3 regions of the Paucibacter sp. B51 genome follow, and region 3 is predicted to be linked to each of the others. Evidence: predicted binding sites of a transcription regulator. Region 3 holds the regulator's gene; each other region holds the start of a gene.
The links. Region 3 encodes FNR, which switches genes on or off when oxygen is low (the NO sensors DNR and NnrR bind a similar motif). Its sites were predicted from a motif close to TTGATNNNNATCAA; they were not measured.
Positions count from the first base shown of each region.

Region 1: OOB33_RS24025 (oleate hydratase) is a predicted target of FNR. The motif match lies at 3,929-3,942, and genes of this name have one in related genera.
Region 2: OOB33_RS06550 (hemerythrin domain-containing protein) is a predicted target of FNR. The motif match lies at 2,583-2,596, and genes of this name have one in related genera.

Region 1 is NZ_JAPIVN010000002.1:718,062-724,295, reverse strand. Features, by position in the region: gene OOB33_RS24045 (hypothetical protein) at 1-196, opposite strand, end outside; gene OOB33_RS24040 (hypothetical protein) at 327-1,976, shown strand; gene OOB33_RS24035 (calcium:proton antiporter) at 2,040-3,152, shown strand; gene OOB33_RS24030 (Crp/Fnr family transcriptional regulator) at 3,213-3,785, shown strand; gene OOB33_RS24025 (oleate hydratase) at 4,105-5,703, shown strand; gene OOB33_RS24020 (hypothetical protein) at 6,162-6,234, shown strand, end outside.
Region 2 is NZ_JAPIVN010000001.1:1,541,313-1,547,546, forward strand. Features, by position in the region: gene OOB33_RS06540 (hypothetical protein) at 138-581, opposite strand; gene OOB33_RS06545 (hypothetical protein) at 598-1,767, opposite strand; gene OOB33_RS06550 (hemerythrin domain-containing protein) at 1,909-2,502, opposite strand; gene tkt (transketolase) at 2,703-4,757, shown strand; gene OOB33_RS06560 (hypothetical protein) at 4,813-5,829, shown strand; gene gap (type I glyceraldehyde-3-phosphate dehydrogenase) at 5,951-6,234, shown strand, end outside.
Region 3 is NZ_JAPIVN010000001.1:4,573,189-4,579,422, reverse strand. Features, by position in the region: gene ccoP (cytochrome-c oxidase, cbb3-type subunit III) at 1-244, shown strand, start outside; gene ccoG (cytochrome c oxidase accessory protein CcoG) at 255-1,769, shown strand; gene OOB33_RS19285 (hypothetical protein) at 1,806-2,060, shown strand; gene OOB33_RS19280 (hypothetical protein) at 2,120-2,365, shown strand; gene fnr (fumarate/nitrate reduction transcriptional regulator Fnr) at 2,477-3,211, opposite strand; gene hemN (oxygen-independent coproporphyrinogen III oxidase) at 3,394-4,860, shown strand; gene OOB33_RS19265 (sulfite exporter TauE/SafE family protein) at 4,866-5,576, shown strand; gene OOB33_RS19260 (NADP-dependent isocitrate dehydrogenase) at 5,699-6,234, shown strand, end outside.

The DNA.
Region 1 (6,234 bases), on a different contig from region 3:
GAAAGGAGCGGTAGGCACAGCCGAAGACATAGCCGGCCGAGAGCAGCAACTGCCAGCGCCGCATCAGGAAGAGCTCGTCGCCAAGGGCCGCTCGGCGCCGCTGCAGCAGCGCCGTGGCCAGCAGCCAGGCCAGGATGTTGAAGATGGCGACCGTGCTCAGCAGGGTGCGCCATTCGGCGACGGTCAATGTCATCATTTCGTCATGGTGTCACTCCAGGCCCGCGTGGGCAAGCCCGAAACAGGCCGGGAGAGCGCTGTTTCATGAGCCCTTGACGGCAGCCGCGGCCGGCCGATGATGGTGCTTCCCTTCCTGCTCACGCCCCGCCATGCCCGCTTCGGACCCCCATGCCGTCAGCCCGCGCGTGCAGCGCCTGCATCAGATCCTGCTCTGGCCGCTGCGCCTGATGCCGCTGGGCGATGCGCCCGGTGCACCGCGCCGGCCCTGGGAGCGTCTGGCCGCCGTGGCCGACAGCCCCTGGCGCGAAGTCGCTGACGAGTACACCGGCGGGCCGCAGAACTTCCACGAGCGCCACTACCAGGAGTTCGTCACCTTTCTGCCCTATGTGCAGCGCTTTCTCTACGGAGAGGGCGCCGAGGGCGGCGCCGGCTCGGGCATGAAGGTGTTCCGCCGCCACGACGTCAAACAGCTGCGCGTGCAGACGCGGCCGCAGGACGCGCCGCTGCTGCTGGAGGTGGTCCATGTCGACCTCTACTTCTTCTTCGATGTCGATGTGGTGCTGCTGAATGTCGAGGTCAGCAGCGCCGACCTGAGCTTGTCCCAGGCGCAGGAGCTGATGTACCGCCTGGGCCGCGCCTACCCGCCGGGCTGGGACGCCCAAGGCCTGCCCCTGCATTGCCTGGCCCAGGCCGAATGGCTGGACGGCGAGGGTCAGGTCTTGTCCAGCTCGGACAGCCGCGAGCGCGAGCGCTTCATCGAGCATGTGCACCGCCACCGCGCGCCGCGCCTGGCCCGGCACTGGGACTGGCTGCTGCGCCCCCTGGTCAACCATGCCGGGGAGCCGAGCCCCGGGGCGCTCAGCTACCGCCAGATCGAGTACTACCGCATGCCCATGATGGCCTACCTGGCGGTGGACGATCCACGCGCGCTGACGCGCAGCGATTTCGTGCGCCTGGGCCTGGTCACCGGCTCCGGCCCGGTGGCGCAGGAGGGCAGCCTGCCTTACGGCGAAGACCATCTGAGCGACTTTGAGCGGCGCTATTGCTACGACCGATTCTGGAGCGACGTCGGCGCGGCGCCGCAGACGCGCTATCTGTGCAGCGGCCATGCCCTGGTGGTGGTGGGGCGGGCCGATGCGGATTTCTTCGCCTGTCGCGACCGCGGCGTGCTGGCCCAGTTCCGGCACCAGCATTTCCTGATCTTCCTGATTGCGCATTTCCAGAAGGCGGCCCTGCTGATGTTCTCGGACCGCCTGGTCGAGGCGCTGCGTCGGCTCAATGTGCAAGATCCCGAAAACGTGCGCCGCTTCAAGCGCGCCATCCGCTCGGCTTTCGAGGGCTTTCTGCGCTTCACCCACCGCTACTGGTTCCACGATGTGGCCGAACAGGCGCAGTCACGCGCCTTGTTCCGCATGTGCGCCGAGCATCTGGGCCTGGATGCCCTGCATGCCGAGGTCAAGCAACGCGTCACCGACATGAGCGATTACCTGGAGACCGACAGCATCCGTCGTCAGGCCAACACCGTGGTGCGCCTGACCGTGGTCACCATCTTCGGCCTGGTGGGCACCATCACCACCGGTTTCCTGGGCATGAACTTGCTGGCCGCGGCCGATGCGCCCTGGACCGAACGCCTGGCCTATTTCGTCGGTGTGCTGGTGGTGACCTCGGCTTTGACCGTGTACACCATGGTCAAGTCCAAGCGCCTGTCCGATTTTCTCGATGCCTTGTCGGACGAGCGCCTCGGCGCCTGGGACAAGTTGCGGGCCTTTGCGGCGGTCTGGCGGAGTGGCCCGGGCTGATACACGCTGCGCTGGATTTGGCCCGGCCGGCGCGGTGAATTCGCGAGCCTTTATGCTCGCGCGATGAATCGAAATTCCGCTGCCCCGTTTCGCTTGCCGCCGGCCTTGCCCGCCTGGTGTTTGGTTTCGCCTGTGCTGGCCTTGCTGGGCCTGTGGGGCATCAGCCATCTGGGCCAAGACGTGGCCGGTTGGTGGATGTTGCCCCTGGCCTTGCTGCTGATGGCAGCGGTCTTGTCAGCCGTCCACCATGCCGAGGTGGTGGCCCACCGCGTGGGTGAACCGTTCGGTTCCCTGGTGCTGGCCGTGGCGGTGACGGTGATCGAGGTGGCGCTGATCGTGTCCCTGATGCTGGCTGGCGGCGAGAGCTCCAATGCCCTGGCCCGTGACACGGTGTTCTCGGCCCTGATGATTGTCTGCAACGGCGTGGTCGGCTTGTGCCTGCTGCTGGGCGGCCTGCGTCACAAGGTGCTGGCCTTCCGCGTCGAGGCCACCAGCCCGACCCTGGCCGTGCTGGTGGCCCTGGCCACCCTGACCTTGGTGCTGCCCAGCTTCACCACCAGCACACCGGGCCCGACTTTTTCCACCGCCCAGCTGATGTTTGCCGGCCTGGTGTCCCTGGTGCTTTACAGCGCCTTCGTCTTTGTGCAGACGGTGCGGCACCGCGAGTACTTCCTGCCGATTGAAACCGAAGAGGGTGAGCAGGCGGCCGAGCGCCCCTCGGCCGGCGTGGCGGCCTGGAGCGTGGTGCTGCTGCTGGCCTGCCTGGTCGGCGTGGTGGGCCTGGCCAAGCTGCTGGCGCCGGGCATCGAGGCCGGCGTGCGTGCGGCCGGCGCGCCGCCGTCCGTGGTCGGCGTGATCGTGGCCTTGCTGGTGCTGCTGCCCGAGACCGTGGCCGCCGTGCGCGCGGCCCTGCGCAAGCGCCTGCAGACCAGCCTCAACCTGGCCCTGGGCTCGGGTGTGGCAAGCATCGGCCTGACCATCCCGGCCGTGGCCCTGCTGTCCCTGTTCTTCCCCTATCCCCTGGTGCTTGGGCTGTCCAACACCAGCATGGTGCTGTTCCTGCTGACGGTGGTGGTGGCCACCCTGACCCTGGGCAGCGGCCGCGCCACCGTGCTGCAAGGCGCCGTGCATCTGGTGCTGTTTGCCGTCTTCTGTTTCCTGGCCGTGGTGCCCTGATCGATGGGCGCGTGCTCGCGCCTGCCGAGTGATTTGTGTGGTTGGTTCTTTCCCTGATTGATGCAGCAAACCCGACTTCTTCTCGAAGGCGCCGCCGGCGCGCCCCTGCCTGACTGGGCTTTGCTGGAGCCCGGCTACCGCCTGGGCCACTACGCCCGCGGCGACGATGTGTTCAGCATCGGCCAGTGGCAGCCTTTTGTGTATGTGCTGCGCCAGGGCATGGTCAAGCTCAGCTACAGCAATGAGGCGGGCGAGGAGTGGATCAAGTCCTTCATCGGCGAGGGCGACTTTTTCGCCTGCCCCAATGTGCTGGTGGCCGGAGGCAAGACCGACTATGCCGCCGTGGCCCTGGAGGATTGCCAGATCGAGCAGGTGGACTTTGCCGCCATGCATGCGCTGACCGAGCGCCACCCGGCCTGGCAGCGCGCCATCCGTCAGCTCTTGGCCTGGCACATCGTGCGCAAGGAGCAGCGCGAACGCGAGCTGCTGACCCTGCGCCCCGACGAGCGCTACCAGGCTTTTCTGCGCAGCCAGCCGGCCTTGGCCGAGCGGGTGCAGCAGCGCGACCTGGCGCATTACCTGGGCGTGACGCCCGAGGCCTTGAGCCGCATCCGCAAGCGCCTGCGAAGCTGAGGTTTCCTGCTGCGCCTTCGCCATGCGTCGTTGGCCCTCGCTTCAGCATCCTCACGTACAGGAAGTACGTTCCGGTCCTTCAGCTCCTGCCGCCTAGCCTGCCGAGCGCTCGCGACGAAAACCGGGCTCCGTGAGCACGCGGGTTGACCCAAGTCAAAGCTCCGCCACGCCACTCCGGTCGATTGATCCGGATCATTTGTCAGCCGCCTGCGCGGCGCCAAGCTACGCCCATGCCTTCACCTGTTCCCTGGCGAACGGTGAGGTTCAGCGGATTCCTGAAGGATCGGCTGCCACCCCTGACATGAAAGCGAGCTTTGACATGACCACGCCCCAATCGACCCGCCCCATCGATCCCTCGTTCCGCGCCTACCTGCTGGGCGGCGGCATCGGCTCCATGGCCGCCGCGGCCTTCATGATCCGCGATGCCGGCGTGGCCGGCGCGCAGATCCACATCCTGGAAGCCTTGCCCTTGATGGGCGGCAGCCTGGATGGCGCCGGCGATGCCGAGCGCGGCTACTCGCTGCGCGGCGGCCGCATGCTGACCACCGACAACTACGAGTGCACCTGGGACCTGTTCAAGTCCATCCCCTCGCTGGAACACCCGGGCCAGAGCGTGCTCGGCGAAACCCTGGACTTCAACGAAAAGTACAAGGCCCATTCGCAAGCCCGCCTGGTCAACCGCCACCGCGCCAAGGTGCCGGTCGAGTCCATGGGCTTTTCCATGCACGACCGCCTGGAGCTGCTCAAGCTCTCCAATGCCAGCGAAGAAGAACTGGGCACCAGCGCCATCACCGACTGGCTGTCGCCAGCCTTCTTCGAGACCGAGTTCTGGTTCATGTGGGCCACCACCTTTGCCTTCCAACCCTGGCACAGTGCCGTCGAGTTCAAGCGCTATCTGCATCGCTTCATGATGGAGTTCTCGCGCATCGAAACCCTGGGCGGTGTCAAGCGCACGGTCTACAACCAGTACGACTCTTTCGTTCGGCCGCTGCAGGCCTGGCTGCGCGAGCAGGGCGTGAACTTCGTGATGGACTGCCAGGTCACCGACCTGGAGCATGTCGAGACCGAAGGCCAGTTCCAGGTCACCGCCATCTGCTGCCAGCGCGCCGGCCAGGCCGAGCGCATTGCGCTGGGCCCGCAGGACCTGGTGTTTTTCCAGAACGGCTCCATGACCGATGCCTCCAGCCTGGGCTCGATGCACAGCGCGCCGCCGAAGCTGAACAAGCAGGACAGCCAGGGCTGGGCCCTGTGGGAAAAGCTGGCCCAGGGCCGGCCTGAGTTCGGCAATCCGGCGGCCTTCAACAGCAGCATTGCCGAGTCCATGTGGGAGTCCTTCACCGTCACGCTCAAGGACACGGCCTTCTTCGACAAGATGCGCGCCTTCAGCGGCAATGAGCCGGGCACCGGCGGCCTGGTGACTTTCAAGGATTCGAACTGGCTGATGTCCATCGTCCTGGCCCACCAGCCACACTTTGCCAATCAGCCGGCCGATGTCCAGGTGTTCTGGGGTTATGCCTTGTTCCCCGATCGCGTCGGTGACTTCGTGGCCAAGCCCATGTCCGAATGCACGGGCGAAGAGATCCTGCGCGAGCTCTGCGGCCATCTGCGCTTCGATCTCGGGGCCGTTGCCCAGGCCAACTGCATCCCTTGCCGCATGCCTTACATCACCAGCATGTTCATGCCGCGCGCGCTCAGCGACCGGCCGCTGCCGGTGCCCAGGAACTCGCGCAATCTGGCCTTTGTCAGCCAGTTTGTCGAGATCCCGGACGATGTGGTCTTCACCGTCGAATACTCGGTGCGCGCCGCGCAGATGGCCGTCTACCAGCTGCTGAATGTGCCGCGCCCGGTGCCGCCCATCCTGCGCCACGACCATTCGCTCAAGGTGCAGCTGGACGCCTTGGTCAAAGCGCTGAAATGAGGGCTGGTCCTACTTGGTCGATTCGAATGAGTGTTCAAGCTCTTGACAGTTGGGTGGGCCACGCGTTTCAGGCGGGCTAGCACTTCTAGGAGAGCAAGAGGCCTTGTTGTGGCTGGGCTGGGCTGGGCGTGAGGTGTGTTGCCTCGCGCGCAGTTGCGTCGCCGACTGACGGATGGTTTTAGGCGACCCTTTCTTGGCCGCGTTTTCTGAGCTATCGGGTTTTCTCTGGTGCGTGCTATTTAGGAGTTAGCTAGCATTGAGAAAAATTCTGCAAAGCTCGCCGATTGGCGTTGAAATCTATGATGAGTACGCCTTCGCGGCGAAACCTCCCCCCCGCTTGGCTGGCAGTCATTACGGTGCTGAGCGCGACTGTTCTGATGCAATGGGTGTATGCGGCAAATGCTGACTTTGCTTGGGCCTGGCAGCAGGAGCGAGGCGCTTTGAGTCGGGAGCAGGTCATGAGTGTCCTGGCCGGTAAATCGCTGATGTGGCTGTATCTGAAGCACTACTTCTGGTGGCTGGTGTTCTTGG
Region 2 (6,234 bases), 3.0 Mb from region 3:
GCTGCGCGCACATTTCAAATTGATAAAAATGTGAAATACGAGCGAATTGCCGCTGCTGCCGTGGCCACGCTTGCAGCTGACCACGGCAGCGTCTGCTTCAGGGCTTGCAAGCAGAGCCGCAGCGAGCCCGCGCTTGCTCAGCGCTTCACGACCTTGACGCTGGAATTGGCCTTGCCGGCCTCCACATAGCCAATGGCGCCTGGTGTCGAGGCCACGAACTTCAGCACTTCGTCGTCGCCACCCAGTTCCTTCGGTGGTTTGGCGCCGCCGGTGAAGATCTGGCGCGCCCACAAGGCCTTGAGCTGGGACTGGTTCTTCTTGAGCACCTTGTTGCCGAAGTCTTCGCGGGCGGCTCCGTCCTTCTGGTCCACCGGGATGGCCTCGCCGCCGCCGGCAAAGGTCTTGGTCTGGCCGAGGAAGATCTTGCTGATCTGCTCGTCATCCAATGCCGTCGCATTGCTGGGGTGGACGATGACCACGGTGTCGGCCTGCGCGGCCGAGGCCAGCAGGCTGAGGCAGAGGCTGGCTGCGGCGAGTGCGGCCGTGTGGCGGCGCGTGCTGTGCGTTTGGTGTTGCGTCATGATGGCTGCCCCTCGCTCAGAAGACAAAGTCATAGGACAGGGTCACGAGCTTGCGGCGCACATCGTTGCCGTCCAGCAAGTCCCAGCGGCTGCGGTCGTACTGCGCCTTGATCGAGCTGGTGTCACTGAGGTCGTAGCGCAGACTGAAGCTGGTCATCGCGTCTTTCTCGACCAGGGTCGTGAAGGCCGCGTTGTAGGCCTTCAGCTGACTGACGGTGACCATGGGCGTGAACTTGTCGAAGCGGTAGCCGGCGCCGATCATGCGACCGCGGTAGCTCCCGCGGGCCGGTGAGCGGTTGATGTAGGAGATCTCGCTGCGCAACAGCCAGTTGTCCTTGTCGATGACGAAGGACAGGGCGGCGAAGGTTTGCGGCGAGTGCGTGCCGGTGGCCGGATCGGGCGAGGTTTGCACGCCCTCACGGAATTGCTGCTGCTTGGACTTGTTCAGCGCCAGGCGGGCGGTGAACCAGTCGCGGTTGATTTCGAGGTCGATGCCCCACATCTGATCCCAGTTGATGTCCGAGGGCGCGGCGGTCTCGAGCTTGGCGATCGGGTTTTTCTTGGTGTGTTCGCTGCCGACGTAGGCATTCGATTTCACCGCCCAGCCAGCCACATCGCCGCGGTAGGTCAGGTTGGCGCCGTTGTAGTTGACGACGGCCCAGCCGTAGACATCAGGCGGCACGCGCACCCAGCTGTAGGCGTAGCTGACGTCCTGGTAGTCGGAGTAGAAGAACAGCGGCAAGCGCTTGCGGCCCAGCTGTACGGTCAGCTGCGGGGTCAGGTTGTAGGACAGGTAGGCCCATTCCAGATCGGCCTTGGCCTTCTGCGCCGCATGGCGTGCCACACCCTGTGCGGTGAAGGACAGATCGGGGGTGAAGGTCCAGTTGCCCTGCAGACCGATGCGCGACTCGGGTTTGAGCGACCACTTCTGCTCGTAGACCGAGCCGTGCGAGAAGTCCGCTATCAGGCAAGGGCAGTTCCACTGCGTGCCGTCGGGATAGCCGATGTCGATGCCTCCAGCGCTGACCACCTTGCCGAGGGTGACGTTGCCGAAGCCGGAGTAGCTGAAGTCCACAGCCTGGCTGAGGCCGCTGGCGCCGAGCAGGCCGATCGCCAGACTCAAGGGCTTGAGCAGCGAGCGCGTGCGTGGAGAGGCGGGGGGCGTGAGAAGAGGGAGCTTTCGCATCTTGGGTCCTTCCAATGGATCAACAGCACCATCGCAGCGAGATGCCTGTCTCCGTTTATCGCCCGATGCCCGCTCAGGTCTGAGTCAGAACAGGGTGTTGTTTATCGCCCATTTGTGCGTTGTTCGCGCGAGACGATCGACCTACAAGGCCGGCCCGAAACCCAGCGGCGCTGGCAAGGCGCGCAGCACCGTCTGCACCAGAGCCTGGTAGGGCGCATCCACCGCGTGGCCGGCCAGCGGGTCTCGGTTGCCGGCAAAGGCCTCGTCGAGCTCGGCCCAGTCTTGCGCACTCAGATGCTGCAAGGCCAGGGGCAGGACCTGTGTTTCCTCCACCTGCATGTGCTGAAGATAGCCGTGGACATAGCGCTCGCAGAGCTGCTCGAAGGCCTCACGCCGGCTCTCGCCCATGATCTCGAAGGCCAGCAGCGCATGCTCCAGATCGCGGATGGCACGTTCGCCGCGCAGATGGTCTTCGTCCAGCCGATCCAGCACGCTGCGGATCTCGGGCGCCCGGGCGCGCAGCTTGGGGAAGAGCAGGCTGCTTTCCTTGGGGTGGTGCAAGCGCTCGGGAAACTCGTCCAGATAGAACAGCATGGCGCGCAGGGCGGCGAAGTCAGGCTGCGCCTGGCGCCGGCGCAACTCGGCCAACAGCAAGGGCAGGGATCTCAGCATGGCAGCCAGGGCGCGATGTTCGTCGCAGATCACCTGCAGGGCCAGCGGGCGGGTCGTGGGCATGGAACCTCCGGGGCGGCGCGGCGAGAGAAGGAGGGAAGGCGCACGCAGCTGCAAGACTGGCAGATTCCGGCGGCACGAATTTGCGCTGCATCAAGGGTCGGCGGCCCATTTCGGCAAGGCTGGCGCGCGGGTCGGGCGCCAGGCCCACGCCGGCCAAGTAAAATCCGGGATTACCCCGCAACTCTCCCTTCCGCACGCACATGGCAACTACCGCTGCTCGCAACCCCACCCTGATGGCCAACGCCATTCGCGCACTGGCCATGGACGCCGTGCAGCAAGCCAACTCGGGCCACCCGGGCGCGCCCATGGGCATGGCCGACATCGCCGTGGCCCTGTGGAGCCGCCATCTGCGTCACAACCCGGCCAACCCGCAATGGGCCAACCGTGACCGCTTCGTGCTGTCCAACGGCCACGGTTCGATGCTGATTTACGCCCTGCTGCATCTGTCGGGCTATGAGCTGCCGATCGAAGAGCTCAAGGCCTTCCGCCAGCTGCACAGCAAGACCCCGGGCCACCCGGAAGTGGGCATCACCCCGGGCGTGGAAACGACCACCGGCCCGCTGGGTCAGGGCATCACCAATGCCGTGGGTCTGGCCTTGGCCGAGAAAATGCTGGCCAAGGAATTCAACATCGACGAGCACCAGGTCGTCGACCACCACACCTATGTGTTCCTGGGTGACGGCTGCCTGATGGAAGGTATCAGCCACGAAGCCGCCTCGCTGGCCGGCGCCTGGAAGCTGAACAAGCTGATCGCCATTTACGACGACAACGGCATCTCCATCGACGGCCAGGTCGCCCCCTGGTTCGCCGACAACACCGCCCAGCGTTTCGAAGCCTATGGCTGGAACGTGGTCGGCCCGGTGGACGGCCATGATGTCGACGCCGTCGACGCCGCCATTGCCGAAGCCAAGAAGAGCAGCGTCAAGCCGACCCTGGTGATCGCCAAGACCCATATCGGCAAGGGCTCGCCGAACCGCGCCAACACTGCCAAGGCCCACGGCGAGCCGCTGGGTAACGAGGAAATCAAGCTGACTCGCGAGCAGCTGGGCTGGGCGCACGAGCCCTTCGTGATCCCGCAAGAGGTGTATGCCGACTGGGATGCCAAGGCCGCGGGTGCTGCTCTGGAGTCCGCCTGGGACGAGCGTTTCGACGCCTACGCCACCGCTCACCCCGAGCTGGCCGCCGAGTTCGCCCGCCGCATGGCCGGCGTGCTGCCTGCCAACTTCGCCCAGACCGCCGTCGACGCCGTCGTCGCGGCCCACGGCAAGGCCGAGACCGTGGCCAGCCGCAAGGCCAGCCAGATCGCCCTGGAAGCCTTCACCGCCGCCGTGCCTGAACTGCTGGGCGGCTCGGCCGACCTGACCGGCTCCAACTTGACCAACACCAAGTCGACCCCGGCCTTCCGCGTCGAGGCCGATGGCAGCAGCAACGGCGGCCGCCACATCAACTACGGCGTGCGCGAGTTCGGCATGGCCGCCATCATGAACGGCGTGGCCCTGCACGGCGGCTACATCCCCTACGGCGGCACCTTCCTGACCTTCAGCGACTACAGCCGCAATGCCATCCGCATGGCCGCGCTGATGAAGCAGCGCGTCATCCATGTGTTCACCCACGATTCCATCGGCCTGGGCGAAGACGGCCCGACCCACCAGTCGATCGAGCATGTCGCCTCGCTGCGCCTGATCCCGGGCCTGGATGTCTGGCGCCCGGCCGACACCACCGAAACCGTGGTCGCCTGGACCATGGCCATCGGCAACGCCCAGCGCCCCAGCGTGCTGGCCCTGTCGCGCCAGAACCTGCCCTACGCACCCAAGACCGCCGTCGATGACATCGCCAAGGGCGCTTACGTGCTGAGCGAGCCCAGCGATGCCGGCCTGAAGAAGAAGGCCCGTGGCGTCATCATCGCCACCGGCTCCGAAGTGCAGCTGGCTCTGGCGGCGCAAGCCACCCTGGCCCAGCAAGGCATCCCGGTGCGCGTGGTCTCCATGCCCTCGACCACCGTGTTCGACCGCCAGGACCTGACCTACAAGAAGGCCGTGCTGCCGGAAGGCCTGCCGCGCGTCGCAGTGGAAATGGGCGTCAGCGATGGCTGGTGGAAGTACGGCGTCGCCGCCGTCGTCGGCATCGACAGCTACGGCGAATCCGCCCCCGCCCCGGTGCTGTTCAAGCACTTCGGCTTCACCGCCGAGAACGTGGTCGACACGGTCAAGGTGGCCCTGGGTGTGGCCAAGTTGAAGGGCGGCAAGAAGCGCTGAGATTCAGCTAAGCTCGCGACCTTTCACCCTGGCCGATAAAGACAAGGAGGAGCGCTTGAACCACCTATCGAAGAACACGGGGTTTGAGCGCATGCTGGTGGTGCTGGGTCTGCTGAGCGGATTCGGTGTTGCTGCGCATGCACAAACCGCATCGGATGTGACGCCGCCTTCACTGGCACAGTCGCTCAGCTGCTTGGTTCGCAAGGAGAAGCCGCCGGTGTATCCGAACGAGCTCGAGAGAAGCCGTGCGGGCGGCTTCATGCGCGTCCAGCTGCACTTCCATCAAGCCGATGCGGCGCCCCTTGTTGACGTGCTGACGAACACGGCAGCGCCCGAGATGCAGGAGCAGGTGTTTCGCTTCCTCGAGGGCTATCGCTTGCCCTGCCTCACAAGCACGGAGGGGCCGGTCAAGGCGGTGCAGGAGTTCAACTTCACGAACACGCAGCGAGAGCCTTTGCCGCTGGCGCGACAGAACAAGGACGAGTTCTGTGTCGTCATGCCTCGAGAGCCGATCGAGGCGCCGACGCCATGGCCGGGTGATCGTGACGTGGAGCATGTCGTTGTCGTGCTGGGATTCCACGGCGATGGGAAGCAGCCGCCGGATGTGAAGCTCATTCATTCCACGGCCTCGAAGCGCTTTGAGGACGTGGTTCGTGAGCGTGTGGCGAAGTACCGCATGCCTTGCCGTACGGGGGCTGAACAGCCCCGGTTCGTTGAGCAGCGATTCAGCTACAACCCACCGGGCGTGCGTCGTTATGCCTTGAAGCGGGACGTTTTGGGATTGGGTGAGTTCCTCGGAATGACCGCAGGAATCCGAGGCGTGAATGCCGACTTTGACTTCAGCACCATGAATTGCCCTTTCAAGGTGGATTACTCCATTCTTGGGCCACACCTGCCGAACGAAGTCAGGGCTGGCAAGCCAGACCCCAACCGCGCCGCCTTTCTCAAGTGGCTGTCTGAGCGGCAACTGGCCTTTGCCAGCGACAAGCAGGCCAACGAATTGTTCGGCGAAGTGCTCCAGATCCAAGTGCCCTGCGGCACCCTGAAGCTCGAAGCCGAGGCGCAAAGCTGATGCAATGCGACGCCGCCCGCACCCGACTCATCCGTTCAGGCGCCCCGGTGCTTGCCGGGTTTGAACCGAGTTCCCTTTTCTCAATTCATTCAATCTCCAACCTGAACAGGAGTCTTTCCTCATGACGATCAAGATCGGTATCAACGGCTTCGGCCGCATCGGCCGCATGGTGTTCCGCGCTGCCATCGCCAACTTCAAGGAAATCGAAGTGGTCGGCATCAACGACCTGCTCGAGCCTGACTATCTGGCCTACATGCTCAAGTACGACAGCGTGCACGGCAAGTTCGACGGCGAAGTCTCGGTGGACGGCAACACCCTGGTTGTCAATGGCAAGGCCATCCGCCTGACCCAGGAGCGTGATCCCGCCAACCTGAAGTGGAACGAAGTCGGCGCCGACATCGTCGT
Region 3 (6,234 bases):
CGGTGCCTGCGCTGCCTGCCACGGCGCCGATGGCAAAGGCAACCAAGCCCTGGGTGCGCCCAACCTGACCGACAAGATCTGGCTGCATGGCTGGGGTGAAGATGCGGTCATGGCCATGATCAACAATGGCAAAAACAATCTGATGCCAGCCCAGTCGACCCGTCTGAGTGCCGAACAGATCCAGGTGCTTGGTGCCTATGTCTGGAGCCTGTCCAACAACAAAACTGTGGCCACGGCCCCTTGAGTGATCGACCATGACTGAAGCCCGGGCAGTACCGCCGGCGCCCCGCGTCGGACCGGCCATCGCTCCTGCGCCAGCCGCCAAGCCGGCGGATGGCGAGGATGCGGTGGTAGAAATCGTCTCGCTCTACGCAGCGCAGAAGAAGATCTACCCCCGTGCCGTGTCCGGCCTCTTCGCCTCCTGGCGTTGGGCGCTGGTCTGGTTCACGCAGATCCTGTTTTACGGTCTGCCCTGGCTGCTTTGGAACGACCGGCAGGCGGTGCTCTTCGAGCTCGCCAGCCGGCGTTTTTACATTTTTGGCCTGGTCCTTTACCCGCAGGATTTCATTTACCTGACCGGGCTGCTGCTGATCTCGGCTTATGCCCTGTTCCTGTTCACCGCCGTGGCCGGGCGGCTGTGGTGCGGCTATGCCTGCCCGCAGACGGTCTACACCGAAATTTTCTTGTGGATCGAGCGGCAGTTCGAGGGTGACCGCCAGGCGCGCATGAAGCTGGATGCCTCGCCTTGGGGTTTCAACAAGCTGTGGCGCAAGGGCGGCAAGCAACTGGTGTGGATCGCCGTCGCGCTCTGGACTGGCTTCACTTTTGTCGGCTATTTCACCCCGATCAAGTCCTTGTGGGCTGAGGCGTTCACTCTCAGCTTTGGCCCTTGGGAATGGTTCTGGGTGCTGTTCTACGCCTTTGCGACCTACGGCTTCGCGGGCTTCATGCGTGAGCAGGTCTGCAAATACATGTGCCCCTACGCGCGCTTCCAGAGCGCCATGTTCGACAAGGACACATTGATCATCAGCTACGACGCCGAGCGCGGCGAACCGCGCGGCTCCCGCAGCAAGAAGGCCAGCGTGGACGAAGTCAAGGCCGCGGGACTGGGGTCGTGCATCGACTGCACCCTGTGTGTCCAGGTTTGCCCCACAGGCATCGACATCCGCAAGGGCTTGCAGTATGAGTGCATCGGCTGTGCCGCCTGCATCGACGTCTGTGATGGCGTCATGGACAAGATGAACTACCCGCGTGGCCTGATCCGCTACGACACTCAAAACGGCTTGCAGCAACACCTGAGCCCGGCGCAAAAGCTGCGCCGCTTGTTCCGCCCGCGTGTGGTGATCTACACCGTGGTTTTGTTCGTGTTGTGCACCGCCTTGCTGGCCAGCCTCTTGTTCCTGCGCAGCCCCGTCAAGCTCGATGTGGTGCGTGACCGTGGTGTGCTTGCCCGCGTGGTGGAGGATGGCTATGTCGAGAACCTCTACCGATTGCAGGTCATGAACGCCACCGAACAGAATCACCGTTATCAGGTGACGGTCATCGGCATGGAGGGCATCAAACTGGAGCAGGTGGCTGAGCTCAGTGTTGCACCGGCCGAGGCGCGCTGGCTGACGCTGTCGGTGCGGGTGCCGCCCGAGACAGCGGCCCGCGCGGCGCAGGATCGCAAGGGCTCGCACGCGATCGAGTTCCAGCTGCGCAGCCTCGACGGCGCCAGCAGCGGTGCGACCGTCGTGCATGAAAAATCAACCTTCATCGTGCCGCGCTGAACCAAGCTTGGCCCACACACACAGGAGACGAGACGCATGAGCCAGAATTTCAAGCCTGAAAATGGCACGGCGGCCCCCAAGGCCGCTGGCTGGTGGCGCACGCCGATGATGTGGCTGGTGGTTGGCGGCCCGGCGCTGGTGATTGTGGCCAGCTTCATCACTCTGAGCTTGGCCATCAACAATCCCGACCCCGTGCTGGAGGACAAGGTGGTGGCCAACAAGGCCAGCGGTAGCAAGGCCCTGGTTCCTGCGCGTGAAGCGCGCAACCATGCAGCCACTGGCGGGCAGTGATCATGGACGCGGCTGATCCGTCCGCATCGGCAGTTCCCAAGCAAAGCAGCCGCTGGGCCATGGCAGTGGCTTGGCCATCCTTTTTCATGGCCGGGGTGATGGAGGCTCTGGTGTTTGCGGTCGTCGACCCCAGTGATCTGAGCTGGTTTGGCGCCGAGCGCCTGGATTGGTCGCGTCAGGCGGTCTATACCGTCAGCTTCATGATCTTTTGGTTGGTCATCAGCCTGGCAGCCAGTGTCAGCGTCATGCTGGCCACCTTGCCTGATTTGCCCGAGGACGCCCACCCGCGCGGCTGGCCGCGTTGATCCCGCAATGCGATTCGCCCGCCCGGCGTGGTGGCGCCAAACAAAAAGGCCTTCGTTCACACGAAGGCCTTTTTGTTTGACTGCGCCGCCCGTGCCGCGGGCGCGTTGATCTCAGCAGTTGCTGTTGTTGACCAGCTTTTGCAGGCCGGCCTGGTCGAGGATGCGCAGGTGCCGTTGCTTCACCTCCAGCAGGCCTTCTTCCTGGAATTTGGAGAAGGTGCGGCTGACGGTCTCCAGCTTCAGGCCCAGATAGCTGCCAATTTCCTCGCGCGTCATGCGCAGCACCAGGGCGGCGGCGGAGAAGCCGCGGGCTTGCAGACGCTGAGTAAGGTTGAGCAGGAAGGCGGCCAGGCGTTCTTCGGCCCGCATGCTGCCTAGCAGCAGCATCACACCGTGGTCGCGCACGATCTCGCGGCTCATGATCTTGTGGAACTGGCGCTGCAGATCGGTGAACTCGCGCGACAACTCTTCGAGCTGTTCGAAGGGGATCACGCAGACCTGGGAGTCTTCCAGTGCGACAGCGTCACAGCTGTGGCGGTCGGTGCTGATGCCGTCGAGGCCCAGCAATTCGCCGGCCATCTGGAAGCCGGTGACCTGGTCGCGACCATCTTCCGAGGACACGCAGGTTTTGAAGAAGCCCGTGCGCACGGCGTAGAGCGACTGGAACTCGTCGCCGCTGCGAAACAGGGTGTCACCTCGAGCCACGCTGCGGCGGGTGGCCACCAGCTGGTCCAGCTGATCCAGGTCGCCGGAGGATAAGCCCACCGGCAGGCACAGCTCGCGCAAATTGCAACTGGAGCAGGCGACCTTCAGCGGCTCAAACTTGATAGGGACGGTGGCATTCATCGTGTGCTTTTTAAGGGATTCGCAGGCAGCAGGCGGAGCAGACTGGGGCTGCGGGACTTCCAGATTTTTCACGGACATGAGCATGATGCACCTCAAACATGGGTGCATTGTTGGGTCGACAATGCGCGCCGAGCTTGATCCTTGTCAAGTCGGCTCGCCAAAGCCTTGGCAAAGTGCGGCCCATGGTACAGAACATTCAAGACCGAGGCCCTCGGCAACCTGAGACAAAGCCTGCTAGCGGCGCTGCGGCGGGTGCGCCCGCAGCCGCACAAATCAACGAAGCGCTCTTGCGACGCTTCGATGTATCCGGGCCTCGCTACACCTCGTACCCCACGGCCGATCGCTTCGTCGAAGCCTTCACCATCGAGCAATACCAGCAGGCGCTGGCGCAACGCGCGGGCGGTTCGCAGGTGGGCGGCAACACGCCGCTGTCGCTCTATGTCCACATTCCGTTCTGCGAATCGGTCTGCTATTACTGCGCCTGCAACAAGGTCATCACCAAGCACCATGATCGTGCCACCGAGTACCTGCAGGCCTTGGTGACCGAGATGGACCTGACCCTGGAGCACCTGGGCCGGGGCGCGGCGGTCTCGCAGCTGCATTTGGGTGGCGGTTCTCCGACCTTCCTGAGCGACGCGGAGCTGAGCCAGCTGATGCAGGCCATGCTGGAGCGCTTCCGCCTGGCGCCGGGCGCCGAGGTGTCGATTGAAGTGGATCCGCGCACGGTCAGCGTCGAGCGCCTGGCTCATCTGCGTCAGCTGGGCTTTAACCGTCTGAGCTTTGGCGTGCAGGACTTTGACCCCGAGGTACAGAAGGCCGTGCATCGCCAGCAGAGCTACGAAAGTGTTGAGGCCTTGATGGTCTCTGCCCGCTCGCTGGGATTTGAATCCACCAATGTGGACCTGATCTACGGTCTGCCGCTGCAAACACCCGAGTCCTTTGCTCGCACCATCGAGCAGGTGGGGGCGCTCAAGCCCGACCGCATCGCGCTTTACGGCTATGCCCATCTGCCGCAGCGTTTCAAGCCGCAGCGCCGCATCAATGAGGCTGAGCTGCCGGTGGCGGGCGACAAGATCACCATGCTGGCCGCGGCCATCAGCGGCTTTGAGCGCCATGGCTACAGCTATATCGGCATGGACCACTTTGCCTTGGCCAGTGACTCCCTGGCCGTGGCCAAGCGCCAGGGGCGGCTGCATCGCAATTTCCAGGGTTACAGCACCCAGCCGGACTGCGACCTGATTGCGCTCGGCGTCTCGGCCATCGGCCGGGTGGGCGCCAGCTACAGCCAGAACGCCAAGACCCTGGACGAGTACTACGACGCGCTGAATCAGGGCCAGTTGCCCATCCAGCGCGGCCTGGCCCTCACGCGGGACGACATCGCCCGGCGTGCCGTCATCATGGCCTTGATGTGCCAGGGGCGGCTGGAGTTCGAGTCCATCGAGTTGGCGCATCTGCTCAGCTTTGAGCAGTACTTCAAGCCCGAGATGGAGCGCATCCGCGAGCTGGCCGAGCAAGGCCTGGTCGTGTTGGAGCCGGGGGCCATCCAGGTCACGCCCATGGGCTGGTATTTCGTGCGCGCAGTTGCTATGGTGTTTGACCGATACCTGCAAGCCGATCGCAGCCGTGAGCGCTTCTCCCGCATCATCTGATCCCCATGCTTGACGCCAGCCTGGCCGCGTCCGCCGCCTTGATGGGGCTGGCGGGCACGCCGCACTGCCTGGCCATGTGCGGCGCCACCTGTGCCGCGGCGGGGGCGCGCTCGCCGCTCGCGTTCCAGTTCGGCCGCCTGCTGGGCTATAGCCTGGCCGGGGCCGTGGCGGCCGCCAGCATGCAGCTGCTCAGCCAGATGGGCCAGGCCACGGCCCTGCTGCGGCCTTTCTGGGTGCTCATTCACGTGGCGGCTTTTCTGCTCGGCATGTCCTTGCTATGGCGGGGGCGCCAGCCGGCCTGGATGGAGCGCTTGGGTCAGGATGTGGCGCGCCAGGTCGAAGTGCCTGTGGCCGGTTTGCGGCAAGGTGGCTTGGCTTTGGCTGGCCCCAAGCGCGCGGCCCGGGCAGGCCTGGCCGGCTTGGCCTGGGTGGCCTGGCCTTGTGGTCTTTTGCAGTCGGCACTGCTGCTCTCGGCCCTGGCCTCGGGGCCGGCGCAGGGTGGGGCGGTGATGGCCAGTTTTGCCCTGAGCTCGGGTGCCGGTCTGGCGCTCGGGCCCTGGCTGCTGCGTCGCCTGCGCCAGTCCAAGGACGGCGGCGCCGAGGGCCTGCGCTGGTCCGTGCGTCTGGGCGGCCTGGGCCTGGCCTCCGCCTCGGCCTGGGCCTTGGGCCATGGGGTGTGGGCGCAGATTGCCGCCGTGTGCAGCCAGTGGGCCTGATCCAGGCGCCGAAATGCCAAGACTTATATAAGACTTGAGTCCGCAGCCGGCGCCGCTGACTTAGAATCGGCGCCCTAATCGTTCCACTCCTTGGGCCTGAAGATGGCCGATCTGGAAATCACATGACAGCAACGCAGCCGACCATCATCTACACCCTGACCGACGAAGCCCCGCTGCTGGCGACGGCCTCGTTCCTGCCCATCGTGCAGGCCTTCACGGCGCCGGCCGGCGTTCGCGTCGAGACCAGCGACATCTCCGTGGCCGGTCGCATTCTGGGCCAGTTCCCGGAATTCCTGAGCGAAGAGCAGCGCGTGCCCGACCGCCTGTCGGAGCTGGGCAAGCTGACTCTGAAGCCGGAAGCCAACATCATCAAGCTGCCCAATATCAGCGCGTCGGTGGCGCAGCTGAAGGCGGCGATCAAGGAGTTGCAGGGCAAGGGCTACCCGATCCCGGATTACCCGGAAAGCCCCAAGACCGACGAAGAAAAAGACATCCGCGCCCGCTACGGCAAGTGCATCGGCAGCGCGGTGAACCCGGTGCTGCGTGAAGGCAATTCCGACCGCCGCGCCCCCAAGGCCGTCAAGGAATACGCCCGCAAGAACCCGCACAGCATGGCCGACTGGAGCCAGGCTTCGCGCTCGCATGTCTCGCACATGCA